Linked DNA regions of Methylorubrum extorquens. The protein of the gene in region 1 interacts with the protein of each later gene in a pairwise test. Links are inferred from orthologs where the notes say so. Each region holds a gene or a part of one and is shown on either strand. Other genes may lie near its edges.

Region 1 (8,759 bases):
TCGACGGCACCATCGCGCCCGGCGACCTGCTCGCCGTGGTCGGACCGAACGGCGCGGGCAAGTCGACCCTTCTGAAAGGCATCGTCGGCGAGATCCGCCCGCTCGACGGGAGCGTCGAGGCGGGGCCGCGCTCCGGCGCCGTCGCCTACCTGCCGCAGGCCGCCGAGATCGACCGCAGCTTCCCCTTGAGCGTCCTCGACCTCGTGGCGATGGGGCTGTGGCGCCCGATCGGCGCGTGGCGCAGCCTCACCCGCCAGCGCAGCCGCCTGATCGAGGCGCTCGCGGCGGTCGGGCTCAACGGCTTCGAGGACCGACCGATCGGCACCCTCTCCGGCGGGCAGTTCCAGCGCGCCCTGTTCGCCCGGCTGATCCTGCAGGACGCGCGGATCATCCTGCTCGACGAGCCCTTCACGGGCATCGACGAGCGCACCACCGCCGACCTGCTGACTCTGATCCGCGGCTGGCACCGCGAGGGCCGGACCGTGGTCGCGGCCCTGCACGACCTCGGTCAGGTGCGCGCGCATTTCGCCTCGACCCTCGTTCTGGCCCGCCGGCCCATCGCCTGGGGGCCGACGCGCGAAGTGCTGACGCCGCCGGTGCTGGCCCGGGCGCTGCGCCTGTCGGAAGCCTGGGACGAGGCGGCCGCGATCTGCCGCCATGACGCACACGAGCATGACGCGCACGAGGCGCATCATGGGACGGACCACGGAGGCTCCGCGGAGCCGCAGGTTCCGGGGCACAGCCACAGCCACGATCATCACGAGCACGGCCATCATGATCACGACCATGGCCGCGCGCATCACGGGGCCGTCTCGTGACGCTTGCCGATCTGCTTGATTTCCTGATCGGCCCCTTCGTCGAGTTCGGCTTCATGCGCCGGGCGCTCGCCGGGTGCCTCGCCCTATCGCTGTCGGCGCCGCCGCTCGGGGTCTTCCTGATGCTGCGCCGGATGAGCCTGATGAGCGAGGCGATGAGCCACGCTATCCTGCCCGGCGCCGCCGCGGGCTTCCTCGTCGCCGGGCTGTCGCTGCCGGCGATGACGCTGGGCGGACTCGTGGCCGGACTCGCGGTGGCTTTGGCCGCCGGGCTCGTCACCCGCTCGACCGTGCTGAAGGAGGATGCGAGTCTGGCCGCCTTCTACCTGATCTCGCTGGCGGGCGGGGTGTTCCTCGTGTCGCTGCGCGGCTCGCAGGTCGATCTGCTGCACATCCTGTTCGGCACCGTGCTGGCGCTCGACGACGACGCGCTCACGCTGCTCGGCGGTATCAGTAGCCTCACACTGGTCGCGCTCGCCCTGCTCTACCGCCCGCTGGTGATCGAGTGCGTCGATCCGCTGTTCCTGCGCACCGTCAGCCGCGCCGGCGGCCCTGTGCACTCGGCCTTCCTCGCGCTGGTGGTGGTCAACCTCGTCGGAGGGTTCCAAGCGCTCGGCACGCTGCTGGCGGTCGGCCTGATGCTGCTGCCGGCGATCACCGCCCGGTTCTGGGCCGCCGACCTGTCGGGCCTGATCCCCGTGGCGATGCTGGTCTCGATGCTCTCCAGCGTGACCGGCCTGCTCGTCTCCTACCATGCCGGCATCCGGCTCCCGACCGGGCCGGCGATCGTGCTGGCAGCGGGCGCGCTCTACCTCGTCTCGATGCTGGTCGGCCCCCGCGGGGGCCTGCTCCACCGCCTCGTACGGCGGCGTCACTTGGAGGCGTGAGGCGAATCGCGCGGCGATCCGATGCGTGAGGGCGCTTGAAGGGCCGATTCGCCGATGGCTACCGTGGCGCCGGCAACACATCGTTCACCATTCCATCGCGTCGTTCGGTCCCGAGGCTTTACACAGAACAAAACAGGAACAAAGATCGCTCCATCAACAGGGAGTGAAAGCGATGACCAAGCGTGTGCTCTTCACCAGCCTCGTCGAGTTCACCGCCTTTGGCCTGCTCTTCGGAGCGGTCGCGCTCTGGGCGGTAGCCTTGGCGCCGATCCATTAAGGGTTCGCATTCGAGCGCTGTTTGTTCCGGCATCGGCTGCGTTGCTCACAGGAAAGGGCACCGGGCCGGTGTTTTCGGCCCGCCCCGGCGATCCGCACGGCGTCGGGCGCGAAGAGCGGTGGATATCGGGCGTGGTGCGGCGCCTTGGTGACAGACTCGGAAGGCATGGAGCGGCGATCTTAGCGGGCTCCGAGCAGGGTCCTTCATGGCGCGCACACTCAAAGAGGTCGGCTTCGTCCACCTCCATGTCCACTCGTCCTACTCGCTGCTCGAAGGCGGCGTGAAGGCGGGCGATCTCGTCAAGGCGGCCGCGGCCGACCGGCAGCCCGCGCTCGCGCTCACCGACACCAACAACCTGTTCGGGGCGCTGGAATTCTCCGAATACGCCGCCAAGGCCGGAATCCAGCCGATCGCCGGCCTCCAGCTCACGGTGTGCTTCGAGGCGCCGGACCCGATGGCGCGGATGCCGCAGGCCGGCTGCGCCAACATCGTACTGCTCGCCCAGGACGAGACCGGCTACGGCAACCTCCTGCGGCTCGGCAGCCGGGCCCATTTCGACGGCCCGCTCGGCGCCGCGCCCAACCTCGCCGTCTCGGCACTCGAGGGCAACGTCGAGGGACTGATCGGCCTGACCGGCGGGCTCACGGGGCCCCTCGACACCAGCCTGCGCGCCGGCCGCGCCGATCAGGCCGCGCGCCGCCTGGAAATCCTGAAGGGGGCGTTCGGCGAGGAGCGCCTCTACGTCGAGATCCAGCGCCACGGCCTCGACGACGAACGCGCGGTCGAGCGCGAATTGCTGCGGCTCGCCGACACGAACGGCCTCGGCATCGTCGCGACGAACGAGCCGTTCTTCGCCAAGCCCGGCGATTACGACGCCCACGACGCGCTGCTCGCCATCGCCGAGGGCCGCCTCGTCTCCGACGAGCGCCGCCGTCGCCTCACCCCGCGTCACGCCTTCACCACGCGCACCGCGATGATGGAGCTGTTCCGCGATCTGCCGGACGCGCTCGCAGCCTCCGTCGAGATCGCCATGCGCTGCGCCGTTCGGGCGCGCACCCGCAAACCCATCCTGCCGAACTTCGCCAGCGTCGCCGCGGGCGAGGCCCCGCCCATGGCCGAGGTGCTGGCCGAGGCCGCCGAGGCGCCGGTTCAGGCGGTGGCCGCCGACGAGCCGACCGAGTTGTGCCGTCAGGCCGAGGCCGGGCTGGAGCTGCGCTTGAAGCAGCACGGCACCGCCCCCGGTTTCACCGAGGAGGATTACCGCGCGCGGCTGAAGTTCGAGCTCGATGTCATCGTCAAGATGAAGTTCCCAGGCTACTTCCTGATCGTCTCGGACTTCATCAAGTGGGCCAAGGACCACGACATCCCCGTCGGACCCGGCCGCGGCTCGGGCGCGGGCTCCCTGGTGGCGTGGTCGCTCCTCATCACCGATCTCGATCCGCTTCGGTTCGGCCTGCTGTTCGAGCGCTTTCTGAACCCTGAGCGCGTCTCGATGCCGGACTTCGACATCGACTTCTGCGTCGAGGGCCGCGAGCGGGTGATCCGCTACGTGCAGCAGCGCTACGGCGAGCGGCAGGTCGGGCAGATCATCACCTTCGGTACCCTGCTCGCCCGCGGCGTGCTGCGCGACGTCGGCCGCGTGCTGGAAATGCCCTACGGGCAGGTCGACAAGCTGACCAAGCTCGTGCCGCAGAACCCGGCCAACCCCGTGACGCTGGCCCAGGCGATCGAGGGCGAGCCGAAGCTCCAGCAGGCGATCGAGGAGGAGCCGATCGTCGCCCGCCTCGTCGAGATCTCGAAGAAGCTCGAAGGCCTGCACCGCCACGCCTCGACCCACGCCGCCGGCGTGGTGATCGGCGACCGGCCCCTCGAAGAGCTGGTGCCGCTCTACCGAGACCCGAAGACGGGCATGCGGGTGACCCAGTTCAACATGAAGTGGGTCGAGCAAGCCGGCTTGGTGAAGTTCGACTTCCTCGGCCTCAAGACCCTGACGATGCTGCGTTGCTGCACCGACCTCTTGAAGCAGCGCGGCATCGAGGTCGATCTCGCCCAGATCCCGCTCGACGACAAGAAAACCTACGAGCCGATGGGCCGGGGCGAGACCGTTGCGGTGTTCCAGGTGGAATCCGCCGGCATGCGCAAGGCGCTCTGCGAGATGCAGGCCGACCGCCTGGAGGACATCATCGCGCTGGTGGCGCTCTACCGGCCGGGCCCGATGGCCAACATCCCGGTCTATTGCGAGCGCAAGCTCGGGCGCGACGCCGGCAACGAGGCCTCTTGGTACTCACACCCGATGCTGGAGCCGATCCTGAAGGAGACCTTCGGGATCATCGTCTACCAAGAGCAGGTGATGGAGGTCGCCAAGGTTCTGGCCGGCTACACCCTGGGCGAGGCCGACATGCTCCGCCGCGCCATGGGCAAGAAGATCAAAGCGGAGATGGACGCCCAGCGCGACCGCTTCGTGAAGGGCTGCCTCGACAGCGGAATCGCGCAGGCGAAGGCCAACGAGATCTTCGACCTACTCGCGAAGTTCGCGGATTACGGCTTCAACAAGTCCCACGCGGCGGCCTACGCGCTGGTGACCTACCAGACCGCCTATCTCAAGGCGAACCATCCGGTCGAGTTCCTGGCCGCGGCCATGACGCTCGACATCGACAACACCGACAAGCTCGCCGAATTCCGCCAGGACGCGCAGCGCCTGAAGATCACCGTCGAGCCGCCCTCGGTGAACACCTCCGGCGTGGTGTTCGACGTGGATAAGGGGCGCATCCTCTACGCGCTCGCCGCGATCAAGGGCGTCGGCCGCGCGGCGGTGGAATCGATCGTCGCCGCCCGCGGCGACACACCGTTCAAGGACCTCGCCTGTTTCGCCCGGCGCCTGAACCCGCGCCACGTCAACAAGCGCACGCTGGAGAACCTGATCGCGGCCGGGGCGCTCGACTGCATCGAGCCGGACCGGGCGCGGGCCTGGGCCGCGGTCGAGCCGATGATGAAGATGGCCCAGGGCGCGGCCGAGGCCGAGACCTCGGGCATCACCGACATGTTCGGCGGCGTCGCTTCGGTGGATGTGGCGTTGCGCATCCCAGCCCACGAGTTCTGGACCCACACCGACAAGCTGAAGCGCGAATGCGACGCCATCGGCTTCTTCCTCTCGGGCCATCCGCTCGACGAGTACGGACCGATCCTCGAAAAGCTGCGGGTCCAGTCCTGGGCCGATTTCTGCCGGGGGGTGCGGGCGGGCACGGCCAGCGTGGGCCGCATCGCCGCCTCGGTGCTCGACCGCTCGGAGCGGCGCACCAAGAGCGGCAACAAGCTCGGCATCGTCATCCTCTCGGACCAGACCGGGCATTTCGAGGCGATCATCTTCTCCGAGGGGCTCAACCAGTACCGCGACATCCTCGAACCCGGCCGGCCGCTGGTGCTGACGATCCAGGCCAACCTGGAGGGCGAGGACGTGCGCGCCCGCATCACCACCGCCGAGCCGCTCGATCAGGCCGCCGCCCGCCACCAGAAGGGCATGCGCATCTTCCTGCGCGACGACCGCGCCTTGAGTTCGGTGCAGCAGCGCCTGACCCTGCGCGGCGAGGGCGAGGTCTCGCTGATCCTCATTCTCGACGGCGGCGAGCGCGAGGTCGAGGTGCGCCTGAAGGACCGCTATCAGGCGACCCCGCAAGTCGCGGGGGCGCTGCGCGCCGTGCCGGGGGTGGTTCAGGTCGAGGTGAACTGAGCGGGCCGCCCCCTTCATCCGCCGGTAACCAATCCGATCACGTCTGCAAGATAGTGGCGTTGCAGCACCTTTCGTGCCTCACCGCCGCCACAGCTCGGTGATTCTGCCAAAGTATGGTTCGGCCAAGCATAAGATGCCGGGCGGGCGTTCCCGTGGGTGGAACACGCCCGGCTCCGCGGCGCGGCCGAAGCCCTGTGATTGCCGCGGCGCCGCGTGTGGCCGCCGCCTGATGGAGTGTGGGATGACCGGACACGGTTTGAGACTGGTGGCGGTTGCCGCCCTGATGGGGCTGGCCGGCACGGCGCAGGCGGCGCAGTGCGGCAACAGCGCCGCCGGCTTCGAGGCCTGGAAGGACGAGTTCGCCGCCGAGGCCAAGGGCCGGGCGAGCCCGGCCTCCCTCGCGGCGCTCGCCAACACCTCCTACTCCACCGCGACCATCTCGGCGGATCGCGGCCAGAAGAGCTTCAAGCTCTCCCTCGACCAGTTCCTGGCCAAGCGCGGCGGCAACGTCATCGTCTCCCGCGGGCGCACCCTCAAGGCTCAGAACGCGGCGCTCTTCGCCTCGATCGAGCAGCGCTACGGCGTGCCGCCGGGCCCGCTTCTGGCGATCTGGGGCATGGAAACCGGCTTCGGCGCGGTGAAGGGCAACGTCAACACCCTCTCGGCGGTGGCGACGCTGGCCTACGATTGCCGCCGCTCGGCCTACTTCACCGATCAGCTCTACGCAGCGCTCAAGCTCGTCGACAGCGGGGTGCTCACCTCCGCCACCCGCGGTGCGGCCCACGGCGAGGTCGGCCACACCCAGTTCCTGCCGAAAAACGTCCTGACCTACGGCGTCGGCGGCAGCCTCGACAGCGCGCCGGTCGCGCTGAACTCCACCGCCAACTTCCTGAAGGGTCACGGCTGGCAGCGCGGCGCGGGCTACCAGCCCGGCGAGCCGAACTTCGCCGCGATCCAGGGCTGGAACGCCGCCGGCGTCTACCAGCGCGCCATCGCGCTCCTCGGCGCCCGGATCGACGGGCAGTAATCTTCCGTCACTGCGAGCGGAGCGAAGCCGTCCACGGCGCGGCCCTTTCCGGAAAGGTCGCGCCCTGGATCACTTCGGCGGGCAGACTGTCCGCCTCGCCGGCAGGCGCTCGGCCACGAGCGCCTGGAGCGACCACAGGTGCCGATCGTGGATGCCGAGCCGGGCGCAGGCCTCCACGGTGCGGAACAGATACTCGGCGCTCGGGCCCAGATGCCCGCAGGCCGCGGCGATCTTGTCCGCGATCTCGGTGTCGGAGAGGCGGCCGGTGTAGCGGTCGCTCTGCCGGTTCACCATGAAGGTCAGCGCCATGACCGGCCCGGTCTCCGTCTCGACGGTGACCCAGCGGCCCTCGTAGCCCTTGCCCTTCATCTCCCGCCGCCAGACCGGCATCAGGATGCCATGCGGGTCGGCATCGTCCAGGCGGAGGGCGACGCCGCGGCAGATCCCGCCCCGGTCGAGCCCCAGCACCAAGCCCGGATTCTCCGGCGTGCCGCGAAACCGCCGCTGCAGCAGGCAGAACCGGCGATGCCAGCCCCGCAGCGTGCCGAGCCGCTGCTCGGTAAAGGCGAATTCCGGGTTCCACAGCAGCGAGCCATAGGCGAACACCCATAGCCCGCCCTCGGGTGCGGCGCGACGGGTCAGCATCGCCGCGAGTTCGGGCGCGAGGTCGGCGTCGGAGAGCAGCGTCAGCGCGTCCGGGTCGTCGGGAACGGTGTCGGGATGGGCACGGGCGATCAGGTCGAGGGAGAGCGACAGGGAACGAGAGGCCATCGGGCCGGAACGGACCATTTTTGGGCAGGCGCGCGCAACCCCCTTCAGCCCCCCGGCATGTCCAGCTCCGAAAACGGCTCGCTGCGATGCCCCTCGCAGGTCTCCTCCTCGTCCCGCAGGACGGTGAGCGCCCCGGCCTCCTCCCGCACCACGAGCTTGGGCCGTTCCGGCTTGCCGAAGGTGCGTCCGCTCATCCGGGTCGAGATGCAGTAAAGCTGGCGCCCGCCATCCTCGAACGGGCCGGCGATCCGGCTATGCGCGAACCGCACCGGGATCAGCGAGACCGAACCGAACGCGACCTGATTGCGCGCCAACGCGGCGATCCGCTCGCGGACCGTGCCGGTGGCGGCGGAGGGTGAAGGCGGGGCAGCGGTCGCAGTGCAGCCGCCGACCGCGAAGGCTATCGCCAGCATCACCCCGCCGCGCCGCCCGACCATCGCGAAATCTCCCGTTGCGGGAAAAGCGTAGCGGTTTCGAGCAGGGCGCGAAACGGGGCAATCGTCCGCAAGGGACAGGCCTCCCGCTCACCATGCTCCCATGCAGCGAAAAAGCGACTATCTGTCTCCCATGCAATGGATCGACGATGGCCTGGTGATCGGCCTGCGCAAGCACGGCGAGACCGGGGTCGTGCTCGAACTGATGACGCCGGAGCACGGGCGCCATCTCGGGCTCGTCCATGGCGGGCGCTCGCGGCGGATGCAGCCGATGCTCCAGCCCGGCAACATGCTCCGCGCGACATGGCGGGCGCGGCTCGACGGGTCGCTCGGCTCCTACGTGGTCGAGCCGCTGACCCTGAACGCCTCGCGGCTGATGGATTCGGGCCTCGCGCTCTACGGGGTCGCGCATCTCTCGGCGTTGCTGCGGCTCCTGCCCGAACGCGATCCGCACCCGGCGCTCTACGCGGCGGCGCAGATCCTGCTCACTCATCTCGACGATCCCGAGATAGCCCCCGCGCTGATGGTGCGGTTCGAACTGGCGCTGCTCGCGGGGCTCGGCTTCGGCCTCGACCTGTCGCATTGCGCGGCCACGGGCGCCAACGACGCCCTGGTCTACGTGTCCCCGAAGAGCGGGCGCGCGGTCAGCGCCTCGGCGGGCGAGCCCTATCGTGACCGCCTGCTGGCTCTGCCGCCCTTCCTGCGCGACCGCGACCAGCCCGGCAGCGGCTGGCGCACACCCGACGTGCATGACGTTCGGGAGGGGTTTACCTTGGCGGGGTATTTCCTCGATCAGCACGTCTGGCGCCCGCGGGCACAGG
Region 2 (3,500 bases), 450 kb from region 1 along the record:
GCGGGGGCTCTCGGTCCGCGTCGCCAACCGCAGCCCCGAGCGGGCGCGTGTGCTGGCCGAACTCGACCCCGAACACGTCGAGGCGCTGGCCTGGGAGGCCGTGCCGGACGCACTTTCCGACACCGGGCTTCTCGTCAACACCACCTCGCTCGGCATGGCCGGGCACCCGCCGCTCGCTCTCGACCTCGTCCCGCTCTCGGACCGCGCGGCGGTGGCCGACATCGTCTACGTGCCGCTGGAGACGCCGCTCCTGGCCGCGGCGCGGGCGCGGGGGCTTGCGGCGGTGGATGGGCTCGGCATGCTGCTGCACCAGGCCGTGCCGGGCTTCGCCGCATGGTTCGGCCTGCGCCCCGAGGTGACGCCGGCCCTGCGCCAAAGAATCGTCGCGGATCTCGTCGCGAAATGAGCGCTTCCGAACAACCCCGCCCTCCCGTGGTGCTCGGCCTCACCGGCTCGATCGGCATGGGAAAGTCGGCCACCGCCGCGATGTTTTCCGCCCGCGGCGTCCCGGTCCATGATTCGGACGCGGCGGTCCACGCCCTCTACGGGCCGGGCGGCGCCGCGGCGCGGGCGATCGGGGACGCCTTTCCCGGCGCCCTGACGCCGGAGGGCGGGGTCGATCGCCCGGCCCTGCGCACGGCGGTGCTCGGCAATGCCGAAAAACTCGCCCGGCTGGAGGCGATCGTGCATCCGCTGGTTCGCGACGAGAGCCGCGCCTTCCTCGCCCGCAACGCGGGGGCGCCGCTCGTCGTCCTCGACATCCCGCTCCTGTTCGAGACCGGGGCCGACGCCCGCTGCGACGCCGTCCTCGTCGTCACCGCTCCGCCGGAGGTGCAGCGCGCCCGCGTGCTCGCCCGCCCCGGCATGACCGAGGATGCGTTCGACGCGATCCGTGCCAAGCAGATGCCGGATGCCGAGAAGCGGGCGCGGGCGGATTACGTGATCGACACGAGCCGCGGGTTCGAACACGCCGAAGGCGAGGTGAAGCGGATCGCCGAGGAGCTGGCCAACCGAAGCCGCTGAGGGACGTCGCCGGTTAACGCATCCTTCGCCAGCCGCGCGCAGGCTGTGTTCCTGCATCGGATCGGAAAAAATGCTGCGCGAGATCGTCCTCGATACCGAGACCACTGGCACGGAGGCTCGAAACGGCGACCGGCTGATCGAGATCGGCTGCGTCGAACTCATCAACCACGTCCAGACCGGCGAGACCTTCCACCGGCTCATCAACCCGCAGCGCGCGGTGTCCGAGGGGGCGTTCGGGGTCCACGGCATCTCGGATGCGATGCTGGCCGACAAGCCGGTCTTCGCCGAGGTGGTCGACGCCTTCGTCGCCTTCTGCTGCGATTCGCGGCTGGTGATCCACAACGCGCCCTTCGACGTCGGCTTCCTCAATATGGAATTCGCCCGGCTCGGGCCCGCCGCGCCGAAGCCGATTGTGCTGGAGGACGTGGTCGATACCCTGCTGCTCGCCCGCCGCAAGCATCCGGGCGCGGCCAACAACCTCGATGCCCTGTGCAACCGCTACGGGGTGGACACCACCCGCCGGGTCAAGCACGGCGCGCTGCTCGACGCGCAGATCCTGGCCGAGGTCTATGTCGAGTTGCTCGGCGGCAAGCAGACCACCCTAGGTCTCAGCATCGCCGAACCGGCCGAGACCGTGGCGCTCGGTGCCCTGACCGATTCGGGTCCGGTCGGGCCGCGGCCGATCCGCAGCCGGCTCACCGAGGGTGAGCGCCTGAGGCATGACAGCTTTGTCGAGAGCCTCGGAACAAACGCCGTCTGGCGGGAATACATGGAGCCGTGAGCCGTTGCCCGCAGCGGTGACCGCACAGGCAACGATCCGTTAAGTCTTTCTCGGCGCGCAGTCTTTGGTGTCGAATGGCCCGTCCTTCGACCGGCTAGGCGCAAGTGGCGCCTCTCCCATCCCCTCGTCCCATCTTGCTGCAATGCAAAAAACTTCATCTTGCGGTGCAGCATAAGCCTTTCCATACCATCCTGGTGGCTGGCGCAGGGATGTCGCGCGATGATGGACGTGATTCAGGAGCGGCGGCCGGATGCCCCGATCGCCGTGAGACTCGGGGCCAAACCCGGCGACCATGAGAAGATCACGGTCAATCTCGGCTTCGTCGATCTCGGGCATGTCGATCTCCTCGTGTCGGAGGGCGTCTACGCCAACCGCAGCGACTTCATCCGCACGGCGGTCCGCAACCAGATCGAGCGGCACGCCGACATCACCCGCCAATCGGTGGCCCGCAAACCGATCGAAGTCGGTCTGCGCCGCTACGGCCGGGCCGAACTGGAAGCGGCGCAGGCGGCGGGGACCCGGCTCGACATCCGCGTCCTCGGCCTCGCCGTCATCGCCGACGACGTTCCCGCCGACCTCGCCAGCGCCGCGATCGCATCGATCGAAGTGCTCGGCAGCCTCCAGGCGAGCCCCGCCGTGAAGCGGGTGCTGGCCGACCGCCTGCCCTGACCCTCGGAAAATCCCCCTCGTGACCCGCTGCGCTCGCGCGCGCTCGTCGCCGACCCGGAAAGCGAGACCCGCATGACCGAACGTCACAACGCCTTCTTCACGGATATCGCCGAGGCCACCCGCCTGACCCAGGCCGGACGGCTCGGTGAGGCGACCGCCCTCATCCAGCGCAGCCTCGGCGGTGCGAACCTCTCCGCCGAGGGGGTGCGGCCGACCGATGCGTCGCCCGCCCCGAACGGGACGCCGCGGCTCGAAGGGTCGGCGACCCGGCTCGATCCGGAGGTGGGTGCGGCTCAGCCTACGGATCACGCGACGCTGATCCCCGAACGGCTTCGCGAGAACATCGACCATGTGATGCAGGGCCTGCGCTCGCTGGTGCCGTCGCTGAATGGGCTGACGGGCGGTGGCCAGGAGGCGCCCAGACCCAACGGTACCGAACCCGCCGGGGTCGCGTCGGAGGGCGGCCAGTTCGTCGAGCGCAGCTTCTCCAATGCCGCCGGGGCGCGGGACTACAAGCTGTTCATCCCGAGCCCGCGGAACGGACCCCGTCCGCTGCTCGTGATGCTGCACGGCTGCAGCCAGTCGCCGGAGGATTTCGCGGCGGGAACGCGCATGAACACGCTCGCCGAGGAGGAGGGGGTCTACGTCGCCTATCCCCGCCAGACGAGCCGGGCCAACGCGCAGAAGTGCTGGAACTGGTTCGAGCCCGGCGATCAGGGCCGGGAGATGGGCGAGGCCGGCATCGTTGCGGGCCTCGTCCGCGCGATTTGCGCCGAGCATTCGATCGATCGCTCCCGCATCTACATCGCCGGGCTCTCGGCGGGCGGGGCGGCGGCGGCCAACATCGCCCGGGCCTATCCCGACCTGTTCGCGGGCCTCGGCGTGCATTCGGGCCTTGCCGCGGGCTGCGCCCGCGACCTGCCCTCGGCGCTCTCGGCGATGCGCGTCGGCGCGCCCGGTGCGGCCGAGCCCGGCGGTGCGGCCGGCTTCGGCGCCGGCGCGGTGACGCAGAACCTGCGGGTGCCGA

The links. Proteins that work in one complex are often made in the same cells at the same time.
Region 2: the proteins of dnaE (region 1) and dnaQ interact in binary tests that used the Escherichia coli proteins (3 or more experiments, as listed by UniProt). The link is inferred for Methylorubrum extorquens from one-to-one orthologs.

What each region holds. Positions count from the first base shown.
Region 1 is NZ_JALJXF010000001.1:4,976,025-4,984,783, reverse strand. The notes cover bases 1,788-5,906. They hold dnaE (DNA polymerase III subunit alpha), read left to right. Parts: upstream 1,788-2,184; coding sequence 2,185-5,706; downstream 5,707-5,906. Outside these bases: zinc ABC transporter ATP-binding protein AztA, read left to right, coding at 1-818; J2W78_RS23195 (metal ABC transporter permease), read left to right, coding at 815-1,702; J2W78_RS23185 (lytic murein transglycosylase), read left to right, coding at 5,948-6,733; J2W78_RS23180 (gamma-glutamylcyclotransferase), read right to left, coding at 6,803-7,504; J2W78_RS23175 (hypothetical protein), read right to left, coding at 7,549-7,941; DNA repair protein RecO, read left to right, coding at 8,072-8,759. UniProt on the Escherichia coli protein: DNA polymerase III is a complex, multichain enzyme responsible for most of the replicative synthesis in bacteria. This DNA polymerase also exhibits 3' to 5' exonuclease activity. The alpha chain is the DNA polymerase catalytic subunit.
Region 2 is NZ_JALJXF010000001.1:4,533,585-4,537,084, forward strand. Bases 1-2,948 are described here. They hold dnaQ (DNA polymerase III subunit epsilon), read left to right. Parts: upstream 1-1,093; coding sequence 1,094-1,804; downstream 1,805-2,948. Other genes in these bases: J2W78_RS21175 (shikimate dehydrogenase), read left to right, coding at 1-406; coaE (dephospho-CoA kinase), read left to right, coding at 403-1,023; J2W78_RS21190 (CopG family transcriptional regulator), read left to right, coding at 2,024-2,473; J2W78_RS21195 (extracellular catalytic domain type 1 short-chain-length polyhydroxyalkanoate depolymerase), read left to right, coding at 2,546-2,948. Also shown: more of J2W78_RS21195, read left to right, coding at 2,949-3,500. UniProt on the Escherichia coli protein: DNA polymerase III is a complex, multichain enzyme responsible for most of the replicative synthesis in bacteria. The epsilon subunit contain the editing function and is a proofreading 3'-5' exonuclease.